DNA from 2 places in the Rothia sp. ND6WE1A genome. Region 2 is predicted to be linked to the other one. Evidence: predicted binding sites of a transcription regulator. Region 2 holds the regulator's gene; the other holds the start of a gene.
What was found. Region 2 encodes HspR, which represses chaperone genes until heat shock. Its sites were predicted from a motif close to AAGTTGAGTCNNNNNGACTCAACTT; they were not measured.
Positions count from the first base shown of each region.

Region 1: the regulator HspR is predicted to act here: its motif matches at 5,900-5,924, upstream of clpB (ATP-dependent chaperone ClpB).

Region 1 is NZ_LXTU01000025.1:10,551-18,650, reverse strand. It holds gene A7E48_RS02635 (DUF4956 domain-containing protein) at 1-205, opposite strand, end outside; gene A7E48_RS11080 (hypothetical protein) at 502-660, shown strand; gene A7E48_RS02630 (cation:proton antiporter) at 665-949, shown strand; gene A7E48_RS11460 (hypothetical protein) at 980-1,111, shown strand; gene A7E48_RS02625 (Sir2 family NAD-dependent protein deacetylase) at 1,201-2,091, opposite strand; gene A7E48_RS02620 (SDR family oxidoreductase) at 2,223-2,966, shown strand; gene clpB (ATP-dependent chaperone ClpB) at 3,218-5,809, opposite strand; gene A7E48_RS02610 (hypothetical protein) at 6,146-6,733, opposite strand; gene A7E48_RS02605 (HAD family phosphatase) at 6,771-7,442, shown strand; gene A7E48_RS02600 (Dps family protein) at 7,545-8,051, shown strand.
Region 2 is NZ_LXTU01000038.1:27,891-35,990, forward strand. It holds gene A7E48_RS05365 (amino acid permease) at 1-316, opposite strand, end outside; gene A7E48_RS05370 (hypothetical protein) at 555-962, shown strand; gene A7E48_RS05375 (hypothetical protein) at 1,102-1,509, shown strand; gene trmB (tRNA (guanosine(46)-N7)-methyltransferase TrmB) at 1,644-2,465, shown strand; gene A7E48_RS05385 (hypothetical protein) at 2,587-2,817, opposite strand; gene A7E48_RS05390 (heat shock protein transcriptional repressor HspR) at 2,940-3,377, opposite strand; gene A7E48_RS11510 (DnaJ C-terminal domain-containing protein) at 3,381-4,373, opposite strand; gene A7E48_RS05400 (nucleotide exchange factor GrpE) at 4,512-5,102, opposite strand; gene dnaK (molecular chaperone DnaK) at 5,105-6,955, opposite strand; gene A7E48_RS05410 (low molecular weight protein-tyrosine-phosphatase) at 7,555-8,043, shown strand.

The sequences.
Region 1 (8,100 bases), on a different contig from region 2:
TCGAAAGCACACCGAAAAGCCCCATTCCCATGCCTGCGCTGGTGGCGTCGGCGTTGGCGAGCGCGACCGTCACGGCAAAGACGCCCACGTTAATCACCAGGTATGAAACCACCAGGTCGCGACGGCGATGGCGGCGAACGTACATGGCGCAGAGAGCGAGGATGGCGGCTAGGTCAAGTGCGGCGAATGCCAGAGTGAGGTACATTTTCAGGTCTTTCGAATCATGGGGAATTTGCGTTATTTATAGATTCGTACCTGTAGCTATGTTTAAGCTGTGCTGGATGTAGGGCTAACTTAAGCGTTTAAAATATGTTGTAAGGAGTCGACGTCGAGATACTAGAAAAGTTCATCAGGTACCGTTTCGAGGCGGTATCTCATTCATCTTTCTGGTATCTCGCAGACCTGGAGCTATCTCAACCCGTGCCGTTGCCCCCCTCTGTTCGAGTGAGGGCAGTACCCTAAGGATTAGCTGTTCTCCAGCGCTTGAAGGTTTTTCTGCCTATGATCGTTATTATTTCTATCGTTCTCGCTCTGGCGGTTATCGCCGTGGTTGCTTCCCTCGAAAACCGGGTTCGGGTTACCGCGCCTATCCTGCTCGTTTTGAGAGGTACCCCAGAGAAAGCATTGCTGTCGGAAGAACCCTCAGCCGCAAGATTTTGAGTCGGTGTCTGAACGCTCTCAGCAGCGTCTTTTCCGCAAGCAGGAAAACATGATTAAGCGCATTCGACGGGTAGGAACCACGGTTCGCTACGAGATGGAGCGCCCGCTGACGTGGCAGCACTCGGTTATTTTGGTGCGGGCAGGTATGCGCGGTGCGTTTACCCTGGCTACGGTGCACACCCTTCCCGAAGGAACTCCGCAGCGTTCCTTACTGATTTTTATCGCCTTTCTCGTGGCGCTTCTTTCGCTGGTTATTCAGGGCAGTACTCTCAGCGCAGTGGTGAGCTGAGTCAAGACTAAGGGTGAAGACCCTGAACTGGTGCAGAAAGAAGCTGCGGCTTTGCTGGATGCACGCGAAATTGGCTCCTTCTCGTCCGAGGCTCTTTCACATGAGCTAGAGCGGCTCGATGCTTTCGAAATTAGCTACAACCTTTCGTCCCCTGACCGTTAAAAGTTCCGGGTTTAGAGAGCAGAATTCAAAGAGTAGAGCTCAGAAAAAAGCCGTTCACCATTTTTCGGTGAACGGCTTTTTGTTCGGAGCTAGATCAGTTGAGCTAGCCCTGCTGCTACTTCAGTGCGCCAGAGGTAATCTGCACGGGTGTCCGCGCGTCCGGGGCCACCATTCATGACGCCGATGGGTTTGCCCTGCTTCTGCGCGTCTAGCACGAGCTTGTACCCGCTCATCACCGCTACCGAACTACCCACAATGAGCAGGGATTTCGAGTCAGCTTTCATCTCTGCGACTGCAGCCTTGCGTTCGGCGGGCACGTTTTCGCCGAAATACACCACATCAGGTTTCAAGCGGGTGGAACCGCAGTTCTCGCACCCTGCCATTTTAAAATCGCGAATGAAGGTGTCTGAAAGTTCGACGTCGCCGTCGGGGTTAACCTGCAGCTCTTCACCTTCTAACCGCGCAAGGTAGCCGGGGTTGATGGCGTCGATGCGGGTGTCCATATGAGCGCGGTTTTCTAGGTGCCTGCACATCAGGCAAATCACCCGGTCAAGATCACCGTGGATCGCCACGATATTTTTTGACCCTGCCCGTTGGTGCAAACCATCCACGTTTTGAGTCACGAGACCGGCTAGCGCGCCTCGCTCTTCAAATTTAGCCAGTAGGTAGTGAGCTGCGTTAGGTTCGGCGCGGCGCATGTGCCGCCAGCCCACGAACGAGCGTGCCCAGTAGCGCTGGCGAGCGCCGTCGTCGTATCTAAATTCCTGATAGGTCATGGGGCGGTGTTTCTTGAGCGAACCGTTGGGACCGCGGTAGTCGGGAATTCCCGAACCGGTCGATACTCCCGCACCGGTGAGTACCAACACTCCCCCGGCATCCAACATTGCCGCGATACCCTCACGAGCAAAAACTGGATCGTGAGGTGTCGCCGTTTCACTGACCACCCGCTCAATCGAGCGAATTGCCGAACGGTGCGCCATCGCAATATCGGGGCGGGCAATACTTTCCGCATCAGAAACATACGAAGACGCGCGGGAGGATGATTCAAAGTTCACCCCTCTATTATTACAAGTCATAGCAAGGCAAACATCAGCAGGCATAGAATAAAGGAATGTTAAAGATTGCAGTTGCTGGCGCCACCGGCGCTATGGGAAAAGTTATTGTTGAAAAAGCTGAAGCAGCAGGTCATGATGTCGTCAAGATTTGCCGCTCCGAAGGCGTAGATTTGCTCGCTGGCGAGGGCATTCTGGAGCAGCTCGACGGCGTTGACGCTGTGATTGATGCTTCTCAGGTGGGCGATCCTGCTTCTGACGATCCGATTACCCCTATCCTCGACGGCGCTAAAAACCTTATCGACGCCGCAGAAAAAGCTGGCGTTCACCGCCTCGTGATGCTTTCCATTAACGGCGTAGAAAAGCCCCAGCTCCAGGAATTCCCCTTCTACAAGGCACGCTTCGAGCAGGAACAGCTCGTTCAGAAGGCGGAGCTCGAATCTGTCGTGGTTCGCTCGGTGCAGTGGTTTGAGTTTGTGCTCAATCCCGCTGGCTCCGAAGTTTCCGATGATGAGGTGAAGGCACAGAACTGGGCTATCCAGCCAGCCCCTATGGGCGCCGTCGCAGATTTCTTGGTAGAAGCCGCGGAAGGTAAACACGGGGAAGGGCTCATCACCGTTGCAGGCGGCGAACGCCTCACCTTGCCTGAGCTGACCGAGCGCTATCTCGCAGCTACGAACGATTCCCGCAAGGTCACCACCGTGGACGCCGTCCTGCCGGCGCTTGCCGATGGATCTCTCTACGCACCGGTCGACGCCATCATCCTCGAACCCACCCTCGAACAATGGTTGAGGCAGCAGTAATCTGCTTGGATTGAGTAAAAAGCTGAGCCTAGCAGTGTTACGCGCCCCAGCTCATCTCGTGGTGGAGTGCAGGGATAAATGCGCAGGCGAGTTATAAGAGGAGGACGCCCCCCCTCAGCTCCCTCGGACTACAAGTTCCGTAAGAGCCGACCGGGTGGCGTCCTCCTCTTAATGTTTGAGCTCAAGCGTTTGTCCCTGACGAAGCCGCGACCTAGCTAGAGCGAAATATCACATAGCTCAGCCAAGCAACATTACTCAGCCGTCACCATCAGCCCATCGATAGCAACATCGGGGTTCACATCTACCTTTACGGTATCGCCATCGTGGATGGCGCCGGAGAGGATTCCTCGTGCCAGACGGTCGCCCACTTCGGTTTGCACCAGACGGCGCAACGGACGAGCACCGAAGGCGGGGTCGTAGCCAGCAAGTCCGAGCCATTCGCTAGCGGCATCTGTAACGTTCAAATTGATGCGGCGGGCGCCCAGGCGCTGTGCCATCGCGTCAATCTGAATGTCCACAATCTTAGAGAGATCCTGAGCCGAAAGAGGATCGAACATGATGATGTTGTCCAAACGGTTGAGGAACTCGGGCTTGAACGAAGCGTTGACTACGTTCATAACCGCCTGCTTCTTGGCGTCTTCTTCCATGTTCTGATCAACCAGGAACTGTGATCCCAGGTTAGAGGTAAGAATCAGGATGACGTTGCGGAAGTCTACGGTACGCCCCTGACCGTCGGTAAGGCGGCCATCATCGAGTACCTGCAAGAGGATGTCAAAGACGTCCGGGTGAGCCTTTTCCACCTCATCCAACAGCACTACGGAGTAGGGACGACGGCGGACCGCTTCGGTGAGCTGACCGCCCTGATCGTAACCAACGTATCCGGGAGGGGCACCCACCAGACGTGAGACACTGTGCTTTTCAGCAAATTCGCTCATGTCGATACGAATCAGTGCTTTTTCATCGTCGAATTGGAATTCGGCGAGTGATTTGGCGAGTTCGGTTTTGCCGACGCCGGTTGGGCCAAGGAAGAGGAAGGAACCAATCGGACGGTCGGGGTCAGAAATGCCTGCGCGTGAACGACGCACGGCATCGGCTACGGCGGTGACCGCCTGCTTCTGTCCGATGAGTCGCTTGCCCAGCTCGTCTTCCATGTTCAGCAGTTTCTCCGATTCGCCCTGTAGCATCTTGCCGGCGGGAATGCCCGTCCAAGCGGAGATAACCTCGGCAATGTCATCGGCGGTTACTTCTTCAGAAACCATCGATTCTTTTTCGGTGTGCTCTTCTTCAGCTTGCTGCGCTGCATGCAGTTCGCCTTCAAGGGCAGGAATTTCACCGTAAAGAATTCGTGAGGCTTCACCGAGATTACCTTCGCGCTGAGCAACCTCTGCCTGAGAGCGCAGTTCATCAATTTTGTTCTTGATGTCGCCGACTCGGTTGAGTCCTGCTTTTTCGGCTTCCCAACGTGCGTTGAGAGAGTCGAGTTCTTCTCGTTTGTCTGCCATTTCAGCACGAAGGTGTTCCAGGCGCTCTACTGAGGCTGGGTCGGTTTCGTTCTGAAGTGCCAGTTCTTCCATGGTCAAGCGGTCTACTTGGCGCCGGAGCATGTCAATTTCTTCGGGTGCCGAGTCGATTTCCATGCGTAGGCGCGAAGCAGCTTCGTCGATGAGGTCGATTGCCTTATCGGGAAGTTGACGCGAGGGAATGTAGCGGTGGGACAGCGTTGCCGCAGCGACCAAAGCCGAGTCTGCAATGGCTACTTTGTGGTGCGCTTCGTAGCGTTCTTTGAGTCCACGTAGAATACCGATGGTGTCTTCCACACTGGGTTCACCCACGTAGACCTGCTGGAAACGGCGTTCTAGAGCGGCGTCTTTCTCAATATTTTCACGGTATTCGTTGAGGGTGGTAGCGCCAATCAAACGCAACTCACCGCGCGCCAGCATGGGCTTGAGCATGTTTCCCGCATCCATCGAACCTTCGGAAGCGCCAGCACCGACGACGGTATGAATCTCGTCAATGAAGGTAATAATTTGGCCTTCGGACTTCTTGATTTCATCCAAAACAGCTTTGAGACGCTCTTCGAACTCACCGCGGTATTTTGCACCGGCAACCATCGAACCGAGGTCCAAAGAGATGAGGGTTTTACCGCGCAGAGACTCGGGAACATCGCCTGAGACCATGCGCTGAGCAAGACCTTCTACCACAGCGGTCTTACCTACACCTGGTTCACCGATAAGAACGGGGTTGTTCTTGGTACGGCGAGAAAGTACCTGCACGACGCGACGGATTTCTGAGTCACGACCAATCACAGGGTCTAGTTTGCCCTCGCGAGCAATCTTGGTGAGATCGGTACCAAATTTTTCAAGCGCTTGGAAAGTGCCTTCGGGGTCTGGGGTGTCCACGGTGCGATCTCCTCTTACCTGCGGAATGGTCTGAGCGATGACGTCGGCGCTAGCGCCGTTATCCGCCAGAGCTTTCGCTGTAGCGTCGTCGTTTGATGCAAGCCCGAGCAAAATCATTTCGGTGGAGATGAAAGTATCCCCGAATTGCTCTGCTTTGGTTTGAGCGGTTTGAATTGCACGCAGTGCGTTGCGGCTGAATTGTGCTTGCGCTACCGATGAGCCACTGCTCTTGGGCAGCTTGGCGATTTCATTGGAGGCAGCAACGGAGACGGCGTCGATGTCCACTCCTGCAGCTTTGAGTACAGCTACAGCCACGCCGTCGCGCTGATCCATGAGCGCTTTGAGTAAGTGGGCAGGTTCGATGCTGGGGTTCCCGGCGGTTTGCGCGTTCATGTTCGCGCTACTAATGATTTCTTGTGATTTAGTGGTGAATTTTTGTTCCATGAAAGTCTTCCTTTCGAGTTGAAGTTTTCTCTGTTAAAGACTGAGAAATACGGGATTTAGACCCAACCCCTGCGTTTCTATTTATCTATTAACTTGAGTCTACTCCGCTCAAGTTGTTAAGACAAGAGTTTTCCACAGAATAAATTACAATAATTTTGCTTGAGAATATTCACGAGAAATGGCCCACTCGCGGGATAAAGCGAGGGGTCCACCAGGCCATGCACCATACCAACCCAAAGAAGCACCGTCAGAAATACACCTCAAAGGAAAATTTCATTTCCCCAAGGGTGTATGAAATTTGCTTTTGAGGCCATGAAAACTCAACCTTTGCAAGGTTTATTCCATCTCATCCAAAAATTCATACTCGCTGTACTGACGGGCAATGAGCTCTTCATCTTCTTCGCTCACTCCGGCGGCACGTTTGCGCGAACGCCGGTTTTCACCCCATGCCACAAAAAATACAGAGAATGCTGCCACGAACGTCAAGATCCCTGAAGTATTGCCAAACCCTGCAGAGAGTCCGATAAAGTCTTCACCCAAAATTTTCGACGCCGCAGAAACGGTCTTACCATCCACCACGTCTGGGCAGAGCATTCCAAAAATGAAAGCAATTGCCCAGGTCACCAGTTGCAGAACTGCTAACGTCGACGTCGTCCCCGCCGATCCTTCGTACCGCTTGGCATCGTGCCACATCCACCATGCAGCAACCCCCAAGATAACCAAAAGCGCCGGACCAAAGCTGATGGCAAAAATACCCACCAGCGAACCGCCGGCGCCAAACAAAGCTCGTCCGGCAGTAATCCACAGGGCGCACAGCAAGGCGCCGGGTACTGCGGCCCAGAGCATCAGACGCTGAAAAGCGGACGATGGACGGTGCAAAATCTGTTCAGATGACTGGTTATCCACACTGTAATAGTAGGTCATTGCCCCCTAAAGATTCAGTTCAGGATAGGCTGGAATTATGAGTAAAAATGAGAGCACATCGAACTACCCTGCAGCTATTCTCTTTGACCACGACGGCACCCTAGTGGACACCGAACCCCTCTGGGAAGCAGCCAAGCAGCGCATTGCAGCTGAGCACAATGCCACGTGGACTTCTGAAGACACCCTGGCGGTGTTGGGTTATTCGATTCGCAAGACTCTTGAACAGCTCCAAAAGGTAGGAGTGGATTTGCCCCTGCCTGAGATTGAGAAGAAACTCATCACCTACATGATGGAGGAATTTTCACGAAGCTCTTACGATTTCCTCCCTGGCATTCGCCCGCTACTCGATGAGATTCATCAGGCAGGAATTCCCATGGGTATTGTCACCAACGCGACGACGGCGGTTGCCCAGCGCACGTCCGAACTCGCGCCCGGTTATTTCACCGCTTTGATTGGCGACCAACAAACGACTCACCCGAAACCTAACCCCGAACCATACTTATTGGGAGCCAAGAAGCTCGGCGTTGATCCAACCCAGTGTGTAGCTGTTGAGGATTCCCCCTCCGGCGTGCAAAGCGCACTAGCAGCAGGCATGAAGGTCATTGTGGTTCCCGGTGAAGTGCCCGTACCGGAAGATTTAGGGCATGCTCGAATGCAACATGAAGAGCTCACACTAGCCAAAATCCTTAATATGAATAATTCAAAATAATCTTGACTTTGGGGGTGCGCTTACTAAAATAGTAAGTGAACGCAGGTTCCAAGATATTACTGCGTATGTGTAATAATTTCCGAGCTCAGAAAAGGATTGAACATGCCTGCAACCAATGCACCTTATACCGTTCCTGGACTTACTGAAGCGACCGGTCATCAAGTAGGTGAACTGCTTCAAATGCGCCTGCACGCGCTCAATGACCTTCAGCTCACCCTGAAGCATGCTCATTGGAACGTCGTCGGTCCCTCTTTCATCGGGGTACACGAAATGCTTGACCCTCAGATTGAGCTAGTCCGCGGCTTTGCCGATGAAGTCGCAGAACGCATGGCAACCCTGGGCGTATCCCCGGTGGGCACTCCCGGCGATTTAGTAGCTAAACGCTCCTGGGAAGACTACTCGGTAGGCCGCGCAGACACCACCGTACATCTAGAAGCTATCAACAAGGTTTACGACGGCGTCATTGAGGATCACCGCGCCGCTATTGCAAAAGCGGGAGAACTCGACCCCGTAACCGAGGATTTGCTCATTGGACAGACTGCCGAGCTTGAAAAGTTCCAGTGGTTTGTACGTGCGCATCTTGAAAATTCAAAGGGTGACATCAAGTAAGCGTCGTCGCTTATACCCATCCTATTTTCTCAATCTGCCCCGATTCCCC
Region 2 (8,100 bases):
CGGGGCCAAGAATGTCGGATGCGAAGTCTGAGAAAGACTTATAAGACAAATTAGATAGGAGAAGCTCACCCATCGCGCGCAAAACCATGAAGATTGCAGCACCGATGATGATGTAGACGAAAAGAATGGATGAACCGGTCAGGCTAATAGTTTTGCCCGAGCCCATGAACAGACCGGTGCCGATTGCGCCACCGATTGCAATGAGCTGGATATGGCGGTTACTGAGACCTCTTTGTAGCGAGCCGTCTGATTCAACTTCAGCGACGTCGTTCTGTGCGTGACTGGGCACGTTACCTCCAGAATGTATGTAAACCATCTAGTTACGCATGGGGAAAACGGGAGTTTCTTCCGGTTGCAGATTGCGTAACACAGTGGTCCTAGTTACATCACAGATTAGACGAATTTCCCAGACGTTGCCAACCTCAAAGCCTCAAAAAGGTGTATTTCTCATGATGTGGCACAACTTAAAGATTCCTCATTTTGCGCCCCAATCAACACCATAAGATGGCATACACTGTAAGTACGCTTATAAAATTTTGAAATTAGGAGTAATAATGTCTTTTCTTTCAAACGTTGCACTTCGCTCTACTACCGGTGCCTTCATTTTGAATTCAGGCCTGGGCAAGCTCAATGCTGACGAAGAAACCTATAAGTGGTTGCAGGATATGGGTTCTAAAGCTGTACCTAGCTTGTCCACTCTCTCCCCCACTACTTTCGGCAAGGGTCTCGCTTACTCCGAAATTGCGCTGGGTAGCGCGCTACTTTGCCCCGTAGTTACCGCCAAAATTGCAGGTCTTGGTCTTACCGCATTTTCCGCGGGATTGCTCACCATGTACCTCAACGATGACAGCCTCACCCTCGACGACGGCGTCCGCCCCTCCCAAGAAGGTATGAGCTACGCCAAGGATATTGCTTTCCTCGGCTCCGGTCTTGCATTGGCTCTCTCGCGCAAAAAGAAGTAAAACGCACCTCGCCCCACGGTTCGCACCAGAGTGTTTTGCCTTACCCTTGCAATATTTTTCACGAATGTAGGTGCTCTTGAATTATTTTCCGTGTAAAGTCTTTTCTTGAAAACAAACCTTATTCTGAAAGGAAAATGACATGTCATTTCTCTCCAATCTTGCATTGCGCTCCACCACTGGCGCCCTCATCCTGAACTCCGGCATCGGCAAGCTCGGCATGGACGAAGGCACCTACGGCTACCTCCAGCAGATGGCTAAGGTAGGCGTTCCCCAGGTTGAGAAGCTTTCCGCTAACACCTTCGGCAAGTCACTTGCTTACGGCGAAACCGCTTTGGGTGCAGCACTCCTTCTTCCCGTTATTCCCGCAAAGCTCGCTGGCTTGGGTCTGACCGTATTCTCCGCTGGCATGCTCACCATGTACTTCGGTGACGAAAACATGACCATGGAAGACGGCATCCGCCCCTCCCAGGAAGGCACTGCGCTGGCTAAGGACTTCGTTCTTCTCGGCGCTGGCTTGGCTCTGCTTCTTTCCAAGAAGAAGAAGTAATAACTTTTTGTTGACTGAATGCTCTGTTGCTCTTTGAGCGGCAGAGCATTTTTTGTGCTTTAAACTAGAGAGGTTGTTCCCGGGTGGTGCTTTGAGTTTCCGCAGGTACCCGGCATATTAAAGGAGAATCCCTTATGGAAACCAATAAGCAAAAGGCAGATTTTGCGGCTCAAGAAGAGTTGCGCGAGCAGGGTATTGAGCCTACCGAGCAAGAAACTCCCGAAAAGTTTCACCGGCAGCCACTCTCGTTTGTCCGTCGTGGCGATCGACTCACCGGACGCCGCTTGAAGGCGTGGGAAGATTTCTCCCCTACCCATGTGTTGGATTTGCCGCGCCTTTTGACCGACACATCGGTGGCACCCGAGGCTGAGTTCGATGCCGAAAAAATTTATGGTCGCACCGCTCCCCTGACCGTGGAGGTTGGCTCCGGCTTAGGTGAGGCGATTGTTCATCGCGCGGCGCAGCAGCCTGAGCGTAACTTTTTGGCGGTTGAGGTTTACACTCCCGGCATTGCAGATTTGTTGCGCAAAATGGCGGCAGAGGGTGTGGAGAACGTACGGGTGGCACAGGCAAATGCACCAGAGCTTTTGGACAACATGTTTGATGAAGACTCTATTGATGAGCTGTGGGTTTTCTTCCCGGACCCCTGGCATAAGACTCGCCACCATAAACGCCGCCTGATTTCACCGGAATTCGCCGATAAGGTAGCTCGCGTCTTGAAGCCCGGTGCTACCTGGCGTTTAGCAACCGACTGGGAAGAATACGCGATTGTAATGCGAGACGTTTTGGATGCTCACCCCGATTTCGAAAACCTGCACTCTGGTGAGGGCGCTACCGAGCAGGATCCTGCTGGCGGCTGGGCTCCCCGATGGGACGGTCGCGTGCTGACATCGTTTGAGCGCAAAGCCGGCGAAGCTGGACGGCGGGCCCACGACCTGACGTATCGACGTCGCTAATTTAACGAGCAAGGGTCACTAAATCCGTAGAAGGGCACTTATTTCAGTGCCCTTCTACGGATTTAGTGACCCAGAGGAATTCACGCTTTAAGGCAGACGGCGTCGTCGAGCTACAGCAGGACTACTTCGACAAGTCGAACCACTCGCCGCCGGCATTACCGTAGTCATTGTTTACATATTCAGGATGAGAGTTCACGACCGTGCTATTGCCGACATAAATAGAGTTACCGCGACTAATCTGCGGCTGGTTACCAGAAATAGGATGCACGCGAAAGACTTTAGGATAAGCCCAGGCAGTACCTAGGATCACCTGAACGGCAACAAACAATAAAACTGCATCAGAAAATATCATGGGGGAACAATCTGCTGGAAAAATGGGGGATGTCGATTGGGGGGGAAATCAACACCTATTTAGTTTACACGTAAAGTAAATATTTTCAATTATTTCCAGTAGATTTCCATCACAGCGAGAATTTATTTGCCTCCGCGATTAGGGCGATATAGAACTACTGCCTGCGAACGAGGCTTACCCGCCGGGCGCTTACCGCGCGCCAAATGCACTACCTCACCGCGCGACCCCGCAGCGAAGACCCGCGAGGATTCCGCCAACTTAGCATGTGCGACGTCCAGCTCCTGCGCCATCTCCTGCATACGAGCATGCATCTCATCCAACTGATTCTGCAAGCCCATAATGCGCTTAATACCCTCTAAAGAAACGCCTGCCTGCGAAAGATCCTGTATTTCCTGCAGCTTCTCGACGTCCCGTTGCGAGTAACGACGGGCGCGCCCCGGAGCACGCGACGGCTCAACCAGACCCATGCGATCATACTGGCGTAAAGTCTGGGGGTGCATACCCGCAAGCTCAGCAGCAATCGAAATAACGTAAACCGGTCGGTCTGATCCTAAAGCCATCTGTTACTGCGCCGCCTTCCTCATCAAATCGCTGCGAACATCCCCTTGAGGAGCCAGCTTCAAGAACTCAGCAAATGCAGTTTTCGCCTCATCCGTGAGATTCTGAGGTAGCTCAACTTCAGGGATAACAATCAAGTTGCCGGTGCCCTTTGCTGTCTTAAACCCGCGGGCTTTGGCGCGCATCTTTTGGCCTGCTGGAGCACCTGCCTGCAAACGTAATTTCACGCTCTTACCGTCGGGAGTAGGTACTTCGAGTACGGCACCCTCCACGGCTTCCTGCAAGGAAACAGGAACATGAACCACTACGTCGTTGCCATCGCGCTCAAAAACAGGGTGCGAATCCACGAAAACGTGAACAATCAAATCGCCTGCTCCGCCAGGGCCTTGCTGTCCCTTGCCTCGTAGTTTGAGCTTCTGACCGTCTTTGACGCCGGCAGGAATACGAATCTTAGTCGTTGCTCCCGACGGCAAGGTCACTGATCGTTCGGTACCGTTGAAGGAATCCTTGAATGAGATACGAGCATTTGCCTCAACGTCGGCACCCTTGCGAGGAGCCTGCTGAAACCCGCCGCCAAAGTTGGAGCCACCACCAAAGCCGCCGAACCCTCCGGCGCCACCACCGAACATTCCACCGAGCAAATCCTCAATGTTAATGTTTTGACCACCGCCGGACTGGCTAAAGTGAACGTTTTGCCCGCCGGGGAACCCTCCCCCGAAGCCACCGGGGAATCCGCCACCCTGGGCGCCAGCAAAACCAGCGGCACCATACTTGCGGATCTGGTCGTATTCCTCGCGATCCTTCTTATCAGACAGGACGTCGTAAGCCTCAGCTACTTCTTTGAACTTCCGCTCTGCCTCGGCATCTCCAGGGTGTTGGTCGGGGTGATACTTGCGCGCTAGCTTGCGGTAAGCCTTTTTGATGTCTGCATCGGAGGCGTCTTCAGCTACCCCCAGCACCTTATAAAAATCTTGATTAAGCCAGTTTTCACTTGCCATCGAACGCCTCCTTATCTCAGCGTAGGTAAATCTCTTTTAAGTCTTCTCAAAAAAATATTATTGCTTTTCATAGAATGGGCGGGCTCGAGAACTTCGAGCCCGCCCCAATCTAGCTTGATGGGCTATCTCAGCCCGATTTTATTCAGCAGTAGCAACAGCTACCTGAGCCGAACGCACCACGCGGTCTTTGACCTTGTAGCCGTTCCGCAGAACCATCGACACATGATCGGGTTCAACCTCAGAAGTAGGCTGCTGAAGAACCGCCTCGTGAACCTTCGGATCGAAAGCCTCGCCGACTTCACCGAAACGCTCCATGCCGTGCTTGCCCAAAGTTTCTTCAAGCTTGCGGGCAATGGCGGCAAAGGGACCATCTTCCAAATCGCCGTGCTGACGAGCGGCATCAATATCATCGATGACTGGAAGGAGCGCGCTCACAAAATCTGCCATCACAAATTCGCGAAGCTGCTCTTTTTCCTTAGCACTGCGATTCTTGAAGTTAGTGAACTCCGCCTGCAAACGTCGAAGATCCTCAAGTCGCTCAGCTGCCAGCTTTTCGTTTTCGTCGACCGAATCCTCCACCGAGGCTTCTTCGGGTGCCGTAGCAGATTCTTCCTCTACTACGGCGTCCTCAGATACACCTTCGGCTTCTGGGTGGCCTTCAGCGGAGGGCGCCTCGAAAGCGTCTTCCAAAGGGTCATTGCCCTGCTGCTCGTTGGTGTTTTCAGCCATGATTAGTTCTTCTTCTCGTCTTCGTCGTCGATTACTTCTGCATCCACTACGTCGTCGTCATCAGCCTGTGCAGAGGAGTCGCCGTTAGCGGCCTCTGCCTGAGCGGAAGCGTAGATAGCCTCGCCCAGTTTAGTCTGGGACTGCTGTAGCTTCTCAAAAGCGGACTTTACTGCGTCGTCGTCGTCACCTTCAAGAGCTGCCTTGACTGCGTCGACGTCGCCCTGAACCTCAGTCTTGACATCATCGGGAAGCTTGTCGCCATTTTCCTTGATGAGCTTCTCGATGGAGTAAGCGGAAGTCTCAGCCTGGTTGCGGGTCTCAGCAGCTTCACGGCGCGCCTTGTCCTGCTCAGCGTGAGCTTCGGCATCCTTGACCATGCGATCGATGTCATCCTTGGACAGCGAGGTGCCGCCGGTGATGGTCATCGACTGCTCGGTGCCGGTGCCCTTGTCCTTAGCGGATACATGGACGATACCGTTAGCATCGATATCAAAGGTAACCTCAACCTGAGGAACACCGCGAGGAGCAGGCGCAATACCGGTCAGCTCGAAGGTACCGAGGTTCTTGTTATCGCGAGTGAATTCACGCTCACCCTGGAATACCTGAATCGATACTGAAGGCTGGTTATCCTCAGCGGTAGTGAAGGTTTCACTGCGCTTGGTGGGGATAGCGGTGTTGCGGTCAATCAGCTTGGTCATGACGCCGCCCTTAGTCTCAATACCGAGAGAAAGCGGGGTAACGTCAATCAGCAGAACATCCTTGCGGTCGCCCTTCAGAACGCCAGCCTGAACAGCTGCACCCATTGCAACAACTTCATCGGGGTTGACGCCCTTGTTGGGTTCGCGGCCACCGGTGAGCTCCTTGACAACCTCAGCCACAGCAGGCATACGGGTTGAACCACCAACGAGAATGACGTGTGCAATCTCGGAGATGGATACTCCGGCTTCCTTGATGACGTCGTTGAAAGGCTTCTTGGTGCGTTCCAACAAGTCTGCAGTCATGTCCTGGAACTTAGCACGGGTCAGCTTCTCGTCCAAGTGAATGGGACCCTCAGGAGTTACCGAGAGGTACTGCAGTGAAATGTTAGTGGAGGTAGCTGAAGAAAGTTCCTTCTTAGCCTGCTCTGCTGCTTCACGCAGACGCTGAAGAGCAATCTTGTCCTTGGAAAGATCTGCGCCGGTCTTGGACTTGACCTGCTCAAGCAGCCAGTCAACGATGCGCTGATCCCAGTCGTCACCACCAAGGCGGTTGTCGCCTGAAGTTGCACGAACCTGAATGGTGGAGAAGCCGTCTTCGTCCTTACCAACTTCAAGGAGCGAGACGTCGAAAGTACCGCCACCGAGGTCGAATACGAGGATGAGTTCGTCTTCCTTGCCCTTATCCAGGCCGTATGCAAGAGCTGCGGCGGTGGGCTCGTTGACGATACGCAGAACGTTCAGACCCGCGATTTCGCCAGCTTCTTTGGTTGCCTGACGCTCAGCGTCGTTGAAGTATGCAGGAACGGTGATAACCGCATCGGTCACCTTGTCATTCAGGTATGACTCGGCGTCGCCCTTCAGCTTCATCAAAATACGAGCTGAGATTTCCTGGGGGGTGTACTTCTTGCCGTCAATGTCGGTGGTCCAATCAGTGCCCATATGGCGCTTGACGGATGCGATGGTGCGGTCAACGTTGGTGACTGCCTGACGCTTTGCGACGTCACCTACCAAAACTTCGCCGTCTTTGCTGAATGCAACGACGGAGGGGGTGGTGCGAGCGCCTTCTGAGTTTGCAATAACCTCAGGTTCGCCACCTTCAAGTACTGAAACGACTGAGTTGGTGGTACCGAGGTCAATACCTACTGCACGTGCCATGTGTTTTCTCCTTAGTGAGTTCGTATATTTAAATCTTTTGCAAAACCGGCGAGTCTCTAAAGTTGAGTGCTCGTTTCGCTTTTGCCTTGATACAAGTCTCTCATATTTGGGGAGAATGTCAATAGAGTTGAGTCAGATAAGCTCAACTTTTATTCGTTAGACCATAGCAAGGTAGTATTTTGCGGTCTCAAAACCCTGATTTTGAGCGGTTTTTAGGCAGAAATTAAGAGAATTTCACCCTCAGAGAACATAACCAAAATTGAGTTAATATCGCTCAACTTATTGAAAAGTCACCAAAAGATTGGCCCGCTTTCGCTCCTCTGTGCAGATGCAAAAAGTCCCGTGATCTTTGTGTGGAGATCACGGGACTTTAAGTCGTTCTTCGAACCGTCGAAGCAATCTGAAGAGCCTATACCGGGTGCTGCCCCGGCTTCTGCTCCAGGTAAAACCACTGAACAGATTCGGCTCACAGTAAAATGTGTGTACCGCAAAGACTATACACAGGTTTATCAAGAAATCCTAAGGTATTTTGGTGCAATAGCCACTTGAGTAGGTATTTATTCAAGCCCCTTACGCATTGATTGAAAGAGAGTCTAACGATGTACAAAATTATGACAGTCTGCACCGGCAATATTTGCCGCTCTCCCACCGGGGAATTTCTTCTCAAAGATGCCGCTAAGAAGGCAGGGCTCGACGTCGAAGTCACCTCTTCTGGCATCTCCGATGAAGAACACGGTAACCCAATTGATCGCCGTGCAGCGAAAGTTCTCAATGAGCTCAACATCAATACTTCCGCTCATCGTGCCCAGCAGTTCACCGTGTCCCAGCTCGATGCTCAAGATTTGATTCTGGCGATGGATTTGAACCACTATCGTGCACTCATGCGAATGGCGAGCACCGATGAGCAACGCAAAAAAATCCATCTTATGCGCGAGTTCGACCCTGAAGTTGCAGACCAAGAACACGATTCTTTGGGAATCTACGACCCCTGGTACGGCAGTCAGGAAGACTTCTATACAACTTTTGACATGATTAAAAACGCCGTTCCCGGTGTAATTGACCATGTCAAAAAGCAGATTGAAGACTAAAGGAACAAGGCGGCCCCACAAAAGTACATTCTTCCGGCAAAAGTACAAGCTCGAACG